2 regions of the Halomonas sp. BDJS001 genome follow, and region 2 is predicted to be linked to the other one. Evidence: riboswitches for the same ligand, from Rfam matches in the RefSeq annotation. Region 2 holds a riboswitch; the other holds the start of a gene.

Region 1 (5,741 bases), 1.9 Mb from region 2:
ATTGATCGCCGCCCAGGGAGTTGGCACCGCAACCGCCGACACCCAGAACGAGCTCTCGGCGCTGATTGAGGAGGTTTCCCGCCCCGGCAAGCTGATGCCTGTCTATGAAGATGAGCACGGCACCTACATTATGAACTCGAAGGATCTGCGCGCGGTGCAGCATGTGGCTCGGCTGACGCAAATGGGCGTGGCATCGCTAAAGATCGAGGGACGCACCAAGTCCCATTATTACGTCGCGCGTACTGCGCAAGTCTATCGGCAGGCTATTGATGACGCCGTCGCTGGGCGTCCCTTTAATAAACGGTTAATGGATGAGCTGGAAAACCTGGCGAATAGAGGCTACACCGAGGGCTTCTATCAGCGCCATGTTCACGGCGAGTTCCAGCGCTATGAGCAGGGGCACTCCATTGGCGTTCACCAACAGTTCGTCGGTGAAGTGCTGGGTTTTGATCCGACTCGTGGCACCTTGGAAGTCGAGGTTAAAAATCGCTTTGAAGTGGGGGATGGCATGGAGCTTATGCTGCCAGGTGGCAATCACCGCTTCGTGCTCGAGCATATCGAGAGCTTACAAGGCGAAGCGCAAAACGCAGCGCCTGGCTCGGGACATCGCGTACGAATCCCCCTCCCCCAGATCAGCATCACTCCTGAACAGCTTGAGTTTGCGCTGTTAATGCGTGATCTCACGCCTTCCAAAGCAGAACCACCTGAATCGTTAGGGGTAGCGATCAGCTAAAGGCATAAACGTCCATGGCAAGCACCCCGTGCTCCACGCTGTGGTGCAGCTGGCTAGCTTCGCCTCCCGCCCCCATAGCCACCAGCAGCGGCTGGAAATGCTCTGGGGTGGGATGATTCTTCTGGGCCTTGGGTGCGCGCTCCCAGCTAAGCAGTGCGTCGCGATCATTGGCGATAAGACGCTCGCTTACCCAAGTGGCGAACTCATCGACCCAGGCGGGCATAGGGCTCGCCTGGGGCATGAGTTCACGCAAGTTATGGGTCAGGCTGCCCGAGCCGATAATTAATACTCCTTCTCCCCGCAGTGCCGACAGGCGCTCGCCCAGCGCGACCAGTTCCTGATTGCTCCAGCGCACCGGTAGCGAAAGTGAAACAACCGGCACATTGGCATCAGGAAACATCAACGAAAGGGGCACCCAGGCGCCGTGATCAAGGCCACGCTCTACCCGCTCGGCGCCCAGTAACAGGGCCAGCCGTTCAGCCAGTTCAGGTTCGCCAGGGGCGGGGTACTGGCACTCGAAAAGCGCCCGTGGGAAGCCGCCAAAGTCGTGGATGGTCTCCGGCTTGGCGCTGGTACTAACCTTGAGCGCCAGGCTCTCCCAGTGTGCCGACACCACGACCACCGCCTTGGGTGACAGCTGTGTGCCCAGTTCGCGGAGGAAGTCGTGAGCCGGGGTTTTATTAAGCGCCAGCATGGGTGAACCATGGGAGATAAATAGGCTAGGTAACATGAGTAAGTCTCCACAGCAGCATTGCCAGCGCTGGCGGTGAGGCAAGGGCTGGCAATAGGGTTAGGTGTTAGGCGAAGCGGGGGCTTAACACCCAGCGGCCGCTGCCCAGGCCCGCTTGCACGATTAACGCCAGCGTCCAGAACATCGGGAATTCCCAACCGCCGCCGGCATTTGAGAACATCCAGCCGTTGCCAAGATGCACCCAGGCAGCGCCAAGCAGTACCGGCACCAGGGCCAGGCTCACCCAACGGGTGTACACACCCAGAATCAGGGCGGCTCCACCGCCGATTTCGGCTGCAATGGTCAAGTAGGCCAGAAATCCGGGTAAACCCAGTGATTCAAAATAGCCGACGGTGCCGGGCAGGGTAAACACAAACACCTTGAGCAAACCGTGGGCCAGCGCCATCACACCCAACGCAACACGCAGTAGCGAGATGGCATGGGGCTGTAGAGAGGGCTGTAAAGCGGGAGTGGAGTGAGTATACGTTGTCATAGGAGTAGCTTCCATCGAGTGGTTGATGACGCTACTTTACAGCCGGATAAGATCGAGATAATCAGCTTATTTTGCACATCACTGTTGCGAAATTGGCGACAATCCAATGTTTTGCTCCCAAACCGGCGGATCGCCCCATGCTTCGGTAAGCAGGTCGATAAAGCGCTCCACCTTGGCGGGCAGGTAGCGCCGGGCGGGGTAGAGCGCGTGCACATCGAGCCTCACCGGTGGCTCATTGGCCAAAATGGGCACTAAACGCCCGCTGGCGATACTCTCTGTAACCAGAAAGCTGGGCTGTTGAGCGATGCCCAGGCCTGCTTCCGCGACGTGGGTGAGTACATCGCCGTTATTGCTTTCCAGCGGGCCATTGACCGTCAACGACTGTGTGGCAATCTGCCAGTCAGCGCTCTGCTGGCCGCTGCGATAGCGCAGGCAGCGGTGCTCGGCAAGGTCTTTAACGCTGCGGGGTTCACCGTGGATGGAAAGGTACTCCGGCGAGGCGCAAAACAGCAGTCGGCAGCGGGTCAGACGTCGTGCCACCAGGCTGGAATCAGGCAGGCTGCCGATACGAATGGCCAAGTCATACCCCTCTTCCAGCAGGTCGACGCGGCGGTCGTTCAGATCCAGACGCACTTCAAGCGCTGGATGGGCCTGCATAAATTGAGCGACGAGTGGCGCCAGGTAGCGGGTGCCAAAGCTCATCGGCCCATTCACCCGCAGCCGCCCGCGCACATCGCTGGTACCTTGGCCCACCTCGGCGGCGGCTTCATCGAGCGCTTGCAGAATCCCTTGGGCGCGAACCAGATAGCGCTCCCCGGCTTCGGTGAGGTGTAGCCGTCGCGTAGTGCGCTGTATCAGACGCGCCCCCAGCGTCTCTTCCAGTGCCATGACCTGACGGGATACCCGCGTGCGGGAAAGATCCAGCGCTTCGGCAGCGCGGGTGTAGCTACCCAGCTCGGCTACCCGCACAAAAGCGACGATATGCTCCAACTGATTCATGACGCCGAAGCAGCTTGGAAAACCTGAAAAGCGCGCGCTGCCTGGTAAGGGTCGGGCTGACCACAAATAGCCGATATCACCGCTAAACCATTCGCTCCTGCCCGCTGTACGCTAATCGCATGATCCGCTTTCAGCCCACCAATGGCCACGCTGGGCAGTGGGCACGCCTTGACCAGCGCAGCCAAGCCACCAAAGCCGATGGGCTGGGCGTGATCCTGCTTGCTCTGGGTGGCAAACACCGGGCCAATCCCGACATAATCAAGCAGCTCAAACGGCGTGGCTTGCAGTTGGGCGATGGTATTGATCGACAAGCCGATAATCGCCTGCTCACCTAACACCCGGCGCGCTTCCTGAACGGCGACGTCGCTCTGGCCGACATGCAGTCCATCTGCCTGGCTTTCTAATGCCACCTGCAAGCGGTCGTTAATGATCAGCGGCACGCCGGTGCCCGCCAGAAGTGCTTTTAACCGTTTGGCTTGGGCGGTCATTTGTTCATCGCTGGCATGCTTGTCACGCAACTGCACGATGGTGACGCCGCCTCTTACCGCTGCCTCAACCGTTTGTTCCAAACCATGCTCTCGGCAGAGCGGGGCATCGGTGACCAAATAGAGCGATAGATCAAGCGGCATGGGTTGCCTCCAGTTGGGCATAAGTAGTGAGGTCGTCAGGAGTGAGTTGATAAAGCGCATCCAGTAGTGCCACTTGAAAACTACCAGGTCCGTTGGCGTGGCTGCCTGCACGCTCCCCTGTGACCGCAAAGCAGGCCAGTGCGGCTGCCGTTGCACCCAGTGGGGCATCGCGGCTGGCAGCCACAAATCCCGCCACTAGCGCGCTCAGCCCACAGCCAAGCGTTGTTACGCGAGGCATCAAAGGGTGGCCACCGTTAATGCGGTAGTGCTGTTTGCCGTCCGTCACCCAGTCGCTTTCACCGGTCATCGCGACAATACAGCCGTGTTTTTGCGCTAACGCTATCGCAGCATCCACGGCTTGGTCGGTGGCGGCTGTGGTGTCCACGCCGCGGCCTTGGCTAGCTAAACCGTTAAGGGCAAGAATTTCAGACGCGTTGCCACGAATCACGCTGGGTTTATTGGCCAGCAGTTGCGTGCACAGCGTTTGGCGATAGCGCGTGGCGCCAACGGCGACGGGATCCAGTACCCAAGGAATTGCGTGTTGATCAGCAGTCGCTGTGGCGGTCAGCATCGCATCGGCCCAGTGGGAGGAGATCGTGCCAATATTGATCGAAAGCCCCGCGGAAATAGCCGTGAATTCAGCCACTTCTTCAGGCGCATGCAGCATGGCGGGCGACGCGCCGGTGGCTAACAGCAGGTTGGCAGTGCTGTTCATGGCCACATAGTTGGTCATACAGTGAACCAGCGGTGTGGCTGCGCGCAGCGTCGCAAGGTAATCGCCAAGCGGGCGTAGAGTCATAGCATCCTCCCGGCAGGGAGGTGGTAAGCGTTACCACGACTCCCTACGCCGGTGTTATCCGGTTCAGGTTCAAAGGGTGCTTCTCAGCCCAACCGTAACGAAGGGCGCCCCTGTCGAGGGATTACTATCCTTGCCTGAAGTCGCCCTGTAAAGCCCTCCTACGCCATCGCACATCTCGTTATCGAGCGCAGGTTTACGCGAGGGCGCTGTTAACCCGTCCTTGGGCGCTACTTTCGCCATCTGACCGCCATGGAGGGTGGAAATGCCGGAAATGTATGAAACTTTTTCCGGCCCTGGTCGAAAGGCCCTCGCTTCAACCTGCCCTCGTATCCGTTATTGGATAACCTTGCCGGGTCTCTGGCATCTAACGAAACGAAATACGTGTACCGTAGGTAAGCATTTCATCAGGTGTCATCGCTTTACCCTCTACCCCAATCATCTCGTCACCACACTGGTCGGCGAAGGTCAGCACGCCGTGGGTCAAGCCCAGTTGGCCCAGGGTATCGCGGATTTCACCGGTGCCCAGGAAAGTGCTGACGTGGCCCTTGTTATCGCTAAGCTCAGACACGCCGTTAGCATGATGAAAACGTACTTTGTAGATTCCATCCATCGACTCGACTTCAACAATTGGCGAAAAACCGTTATGAAGCGCATTGGAAAGCTGTTTTAGCGTCAGGCGGTCACCCAGCGTCATATCGATCGCACTCATGAAAAACTCCTGTGGACGCCTCAAAGGTGGGGCATCACTCATGTTGCGGAAACTGCTTTTTGTAGAGCTTATGAATAATAAGTGTAGGGTTTCTGTTTAGTATTGCCAGTGCGCCTAATGTGATACTGAGTTGGTGAATCCTACATGCTTGTAAGGGCTGGTATTATGGCCCTAAAGCCCCCATGGTAAACGGGACGTGAGGCGAATGGATCTAATGATCAGCATCAGCGACAGGAGAGCAAAATGAGTTTTCAAGGCGAGCAGCATCCCGGCGTTGTGGCCACACCACCCCAAACCCAAGGGTTTCGTTTAAACCACACCATGCTGAGAGTGAAAGACCCTGAGCGAGCACTGGCGTTCTACTCAAAAGTGTTTGGTATGCAGGTAATGCGGCGGTTGGATTTCGAAGAGATGCAGTTTTCGCTCTACTTCCTGGCCAATGTAGAGCCCAGCGACAGCGTGCCCGAAGATGCCCAAGCGCGTACCGCCTGGACGTTTAGCCAGAAAGGATTGCTAGAGCTGACCCACAACTGGGGCACTGAAGACCAGCAAGATTTTGCCTACCACGATGGCAACGCGCAGCCCCAGGGCTTCGGGCATATCTGCTTTAACGTACCGGATTTGGCAGCGGCCCAGGCGTGGTTCGACG
Region 2 (5,741 bases):
AGGTAGCTTGGTAAGCACGTCTTCACGCGCCTGTTGATCGCGCAGTCGCTCAAGCTGCTGACGCTCGGTAATATCGTGGATAAAAAGGCTGCGCCGCTCGCGCCCATCAATCATTAACGCCTTAATACGAATTTCAACAGGTAGTTCAGTATCATCCCGGCGTCGTGCCGTCGATATAATGGCAGCACGGTTATTGCTGGGAGGTAATCCGGTGGGGAAAATAAGCTCCGTTATTGTCCTTGCCAGTGCTTCTTTGCGCGGCCAACCAAACATCACCTCCGCTGCTCGGTTCCAGTCCAAAATCACGTCGTGGGCATCAATGCTGATATAGGCATCATAAGCTGACTCGATGACTAAATTGAGCTCATTGGTACGCCGCTCGATTTGGCACTCCATACTGCGGTGTAATTCATTCAATTGTTGCTGATATGCCTCGGCATTTTTCTTCTCCAGCACCACCCGCTCACGCAAATGCACTTCCTCTGTCGCTATTGCCGCTAAGTCTTGCAAGGTCGCTAACTCATCCGCGCTCACGACGCGTGGCTTAGTGTCGAGAGCGCAGAGTGACCCCAGTGCCAAGCCTTGCAAAGAGTGTAATGGAATACCCACATAAAAACGGATGCCATCGGGAGCAGCCACTAAGGGGTTTTGAGAAAAACGGGCATCTTGGCTGGCATCCTCAACAATAAAGGGCTCTGAGGACAAAATGGTATAAGCGCAGAAAGCCACATCGCGAGATGTCTCTTGGGTCTCAACGCCAATACTCGACTTAAACCACTGCCGTTGCGCATCTACCAACGTCACCGTCGAGATAGGCACGTTTAGCAGCTTGGTCACCAGCCTCGTAATGCGGTCAAAAGCAGGCTCTTCAGGGGTGTCTAAAAGTGCAAGCTCATAAAGGGCTGCTAACCGCGCATCTTCGTCAGGTGCCGTGGGGAAACTCATTGTCATATCAACCATGAGGTAGCTATTATTCTGCTAGCATAACGCGATCAGCTCTTTACTGCTTACATCTCACTTTTTTCTGGTTGAAAACGCGAGCAGCACACTCGTTAACGTGGAGGCGATTAACGCACCGACGAATGGCCCCAGGGTAGGGATACTGCCTGGAAAACTGGCAGCCAAGATCCCTGCTATCAGGCTTCCTTGGCTTAACCACCCAGGAAGAATGGCACCTAGCAAACCTGCAACACCACCCCCAATGGCTGCAATTGGCGTCATACGTTGCCACAGGCCAAGCAATACAGGCACCACAATCGCGGCACACAGCAAGTCGGCAATCAAAAACAGCCGCAGTACCGACAGCCCCTGTAAGGCAATCAATACCACCGGAATCATCACCACCACCGTTACCCAGCGGGCAGCCACCAGTGAAACGCCCTTCTGCTCGCTGCGTGCGACCACCAGCGAGGCAATACCGTTTTGCAGCGTATCAACGCTGGAGGCGACTAAAGTCACCGCTAATATCAAGGCGGGTAGCGTCAACCAAACAGGCGCATCGCTTAGCAGAGCAAAAAACGGCATTGGTGGCTCTCCCAGTTGCACACCACTCATGGCAGCCAAAACGCCCAAACCGCCAATGACCATGACGACGACCACCGTCATCGCCCCACCTAACCATGCTCCGCGCCCCAAGCTCTGATCGTCTTGCGCAGCCCACACGCGCTGCCAATAGCCTTGGTGGAAAAGGTTAGCTGCAGTAACCGCGATCACTAGCGTTAACGCTACGCTGAGCGCACTGGAAACGGGAATAGAAGGAAGCACAGCCTCAGCGGGAATAGTGGGAAGTCGCCATAGCGCCATGATCCCCACCACACACAGCAGAACCAACAGCAGCCACGCCTGCCAGCGGTCAGTGGCAAGGCTGGCTCGCAGGCCTCCCGCTGCGGTATACACCAGCGTAGTAAGCGCTACGCCAATAATCACCAGTGCAGGGGGCACATCGGAAAGTAACGCAGTGATTGCCCCAATGGCGGTTAGCTCGGCGGCTAAAAAACAGGCCATATAGGCAATGGATACCAGCGTTACCCAGCGCCGTACACCCGCACCATAGCACGCCTCAGCAAACTCGGCGATGCTGCGCCCCTCGGGCAGCGCACGGCGAATCTTTGGCCCATACAGCCCTAAAACGATAAATGGCAGCGCAGAGCCAAGGGCATAGCCTGCCAGGGCCAGCGGGCCAACAAAGGCACCAATTTCAGGGGGCGCAAAGAGAATCCATGCCCCCATCCCGGAGGCTAGAAAGGAGAGTCCAAGGGTAGAAGCCGTTTGCGAATTACGAGCAGTGACATAGTCGTCAAGTGGGCCATCCACCCAGCGAGCTCGCAGGCCTAAATAAGCAAAGCAGCACAGCGCCGCGCCAAGCACGGCTGACGTCAAATAAAGCATGTCGCGCTTCCTCCGCCGGTACGAACCGGATCAGGTTCCAGGGTCTGCGCAGCGCGCATCTCAGCCCTTTAAAGCAGGGCTCCCCTGGCGACAGTGAATGTAGATACGAGGTTAAGAACTGATTCAGGAACTATTCTCAATCAGAATAACCGCTTAGTAAAGCTTAGGATACCGTGGCCGCATGTTAGCGAGGTACACGCCCCATTAAGTAGAACTCCTCATTGGGCGGCGTGCCCGCCAGGGTGACCAACCGATTCGACAGGCCAAAAAACGCCGCGATGGCGCCTATATCCCAGCAGTCCTCTTGGCTAAAGCCTACTTCCAGCAGGCGGGAGAGCCATTCATCAGTCATTTCACCCACATCGATAGCGCAGTGCATAGCAAAATCGAGCATAACACGGTGGCGCTCGCTAATCGGCGCTACACGATGATTGATCGCCACTTGATCAGCGAGCAGCGGGTCTTTACTGTAAATACGCACCAGGGCACCGTGAGCGACCACACAATATAAGCAGCGGTTGCGTGCACTAGTGGCGACCACAATCATCTCTTTCTCGGCTTTGGTGAGCGTTTCCGATTCGCGCTCCATTAACGCATCATGATAGGCAAAAAAAGCCCGAAACTCAGCGGGGCGATGGGCCAGCATCAGAAACACATTGGGCACGAAACCCGCTTTCTCCTGAACCGCTAAAATGGTACTGCGAATATCTTCCGGCAGGTCATCCAGTGTTTCAGGAACGTTAAAACGACTTAATGATGCAGACATGTTCACCTCTTTATTGTTAAATTTAAATATCTGGTAAAAACGGTTTAGCCGATGGGTAACAAAAAGCTAAATTAAGAGGCTTTTAATCAGCCAACCTGCTCGCCATACTGATGTATCGATCTGTGATAAAAACCGCGCGCTACTCTTAATAAACAGTTCGTTCAAAGGGACACTGTCATGAACCAAAACGAAGCCGAAGCCAAGGAACATACCCCTGGTCGTCTAAATGAGCTGTTTACTGACCCCTATCGAGCATTTGAAAATGATACCGATGAGCGCCAGTTGCACATTCGTATTATGCTGCATATGTTACTTGCACGCCCAATGAAACGGGATCAGATGACCCTTCGTGTTATCCATGGCTGGGAAAACGGCGGCTTTGAGCCTGAAGACTTACAGCATGTCGACTACGCGCTCGGTGGTGTGCCTGACTTTAAGCGCGCGGTACAGGATTTTGAACAAGCCTCCAAGCACAACACGCCGTTACCTGCCGACAAAAACGCCATCCTTGCCGCCCCACTCGCCGATGCAATTGCAGACGCCAAAGCTGAAGGGCAAGACCTTACCAATGACATTCGCGATACCCCAGCCCGCTGGCCCGCGTTTGAGGGCGGTTTAGCCCTGTATACGCTGTTTAAAATGTACCATCGGCTGATTTATGGCGAAGATGACACCTACCGCTGCACTCAGTGCATGACCCCGTTGGGTATGCGCGAAATACACGAATTTCACCTTGAAGAGGGTGAATTCGCCCTACTGGTTCCGCCCGCTGAACACTTCATGGAGGGAGAGTCAATGTTAGTGCTGCATGAAAGCCAGCTCGGCCCTATCGAGCAACTACTCGAGGAAAGCCTACCTTTATTCGATAATTTTTAGCAAGGAAGGCCAGCACCTCCCCCATCAACTGGCCCTGCTTTACGCAGGGCCAGTTTTGTTAATACAGGAAGCAAGGCTCTTTAACCCAGCGAAATCGTGCTATTGATACCGCTGGAAACATTTTCTGGTTCGAACCAACGTGCCGTAACGGTTTTGGTTTGTGTCCAGAACGCTATAGCCTGCTTACCGTTAGGCCCTAAATCACCCAGTTTTGAAGCTCTTGAACCGGTGAAACTAAAGTAAGCGACCGGTACGGGGATTGGTACGTTAATACCAATTTGACCAACGTCGATATCGGTTTCAAAACGGCGCGCCACCCAACCTGAGTTAGTAAAGATGGAGGTACCGTTGCCGTTGGGGTTGGCATTGATAAAGGCGATCGCCTCATCCAGCGTTTCAACGCTGACCACACACAGCACGGGGCCAAAAATCTCTTCGCGATAAATGGTCATATCGGCGGTAACGTCAGCAAACAGGGTTGGCCCCACAAAGTTACCATTGGGGTAACCCTCTACCTGCACCTTACGCCCATCGACCATCAGCTTGGCGCCCTCTTTTTCCCCCGCATCGATTAAACGCAGGACACGATCCCGGGCGGCCGGTGACACCAACGGGCCCAGATCTGCATCAAGCTGAGTGCCCGGGCCTACTTTCATTGCTCGCGCCGCATCGACTATATCGCTTAGCCACTCGCGCGCCTCGCCAACCAGCACCACTACCGAGTTCGCCATGCAGCGTTGGCCCGCAGCACCAAAGGCTGAGCCCAGCAAGTTATTGATCGCTTGGCTGCGGTTTGCATCAGGCATTACCACACAGTGATTCTTGGCGCCCATCATCGCCTGCATGCGTTTACCTGCTGCTGCCGCACGGTTGTAGAGTAGCGACCCCACATGGGTGGAGCCGATGAATGACAGCGCTTTGATATCCTGATGATCGGCTATTTGGTTGGCCACCTCCGGGCCACCGTGCACTACGTTGAGCACGCCTGCTGGCACACCGGCTTCGTGGGCAAGCTCCACTAGGCGCATAGTGGAACTGGGATCTTGCTCCGACGGCTTAAGAACAAAGGTATTCCCGGTGGCAATTGCCAACGGGAACATAAAGCAGGGCAGCATAATGGGGAAGTTAAAGGCGGTAATCCCAGCCCCGACCCCAAGCGGTTGGTGCATGGTGTAAACGTCCACCTCGTTGGCAGCGTTTTCGGCTAATTCACCCAGTTGCAGGGAGGTAATCGAGCAGGCGTGCTCCACCACTTCCAAACCACGACCGACTTCGCCTTCCGCATCAGGCAGGGTTTTACCGTGCTCTTCAGTAATCAAGGCCGCCAGTTCCGAGGTGTTGTCGCGAATCAGTGCCTGTAGTTTAAGCATAATGCGCATACGTTTACCCAGCGGCACTTTGCGCCACTCTTTAAACGCCTCTTTCGAACTGCTGATGGCACGCTCCACTTCGTCAGCGGTACAGAACGGCACCCGAGCCACGACCTCTTGCGTGGCGGGGTTGACCACGTCGCGCCACTCCTGGCTTTGTGACTGCACGGGCTGACCATCGATATACATGGTAATTTCGCGGACGGACATAGCGCTGCTCCTATTTATGATTGTGTATTTACGACTATGGTTGCTATGGTCTTGACGGTGATAAAAAAGCGGTCTTTAAAAAGTGTTTTGCGTTAAGGCAAGAACACAGGGTATAGCAGTAAGTTGACGTT

The links. Region 2 has a riboswitch for thiamine pyrophosphate ahead of OM794_RS15285 (sodium:solute symporter). Riboswitches for the same ligand answer to the same signal wherever they lie in the genome.
Region 1: linked by a shared signal. The riboswitch ahead of thiM (hydroxyethylthiazole kinase) and the one ahead of OM794_RS15285 (sodium:solute symporter) in region 2 are both predicted to bind thiamine pyrophosphate.

The regions. Positions count from the first base shown of each region.
Region 1 covers NZ_CP110535.1:189,728-195,468, forward strand. The annotation lists gene yegQ (tRNA 5-hydroxyuridine modification protein YegQ) at 1-733, shown strand, start outside; gene OM794_RS00945 (DODA-type extradiol aromatic ring-opening family dioxygenase) at 726-1,463, opposite strand; gene OM794_RS00950 (DoxX family protein) at 1,531-1,956, opposite strand; gene OM794_RS00955 (LysR family transcriptional regulator) at 2,035-2,955, opposite strand; gene thiE (thiamine phosphate synthase) at 2,952-3,584, opposite strand; gene thiM (hydroxyethylthiazole kinase) at 3,574-4,383, opposite strand; TPP riboswitch at 4,407-4,505, opposite strand; gene OM794_RS00970 (hypothetical protein) at 4,748-5,092, opposite strand; gene gloA (lactoylglutathione lyase) at 5,336-5,741, shown strand, end outside.
Region 2 covers NZ_CP110535.1:3,277,368-3,283,108, forward strand. The annotation lists gene OM794_RS15280 (diguanylate cyclase domain-containing protein) at 1-945, opposite strand, end outside; gene OM794_RS15285 (sodium:solute symporter) at 1,015-2,388, opposite strand; TPP riboswitch at 2,378-2,484, opposite strand; gene OM794_RS15290 (peroxidase-related enzyme) at 2,573-3,154, opposite strand; gene OM794_RS15295 (hypothetical protein) at 3,332-4,030, shown strand; gene OM794_RS15300 (CoA-acylating methylmalonate-semialdehyde dehydrogenase) at 4,111-5,610, opposite strand.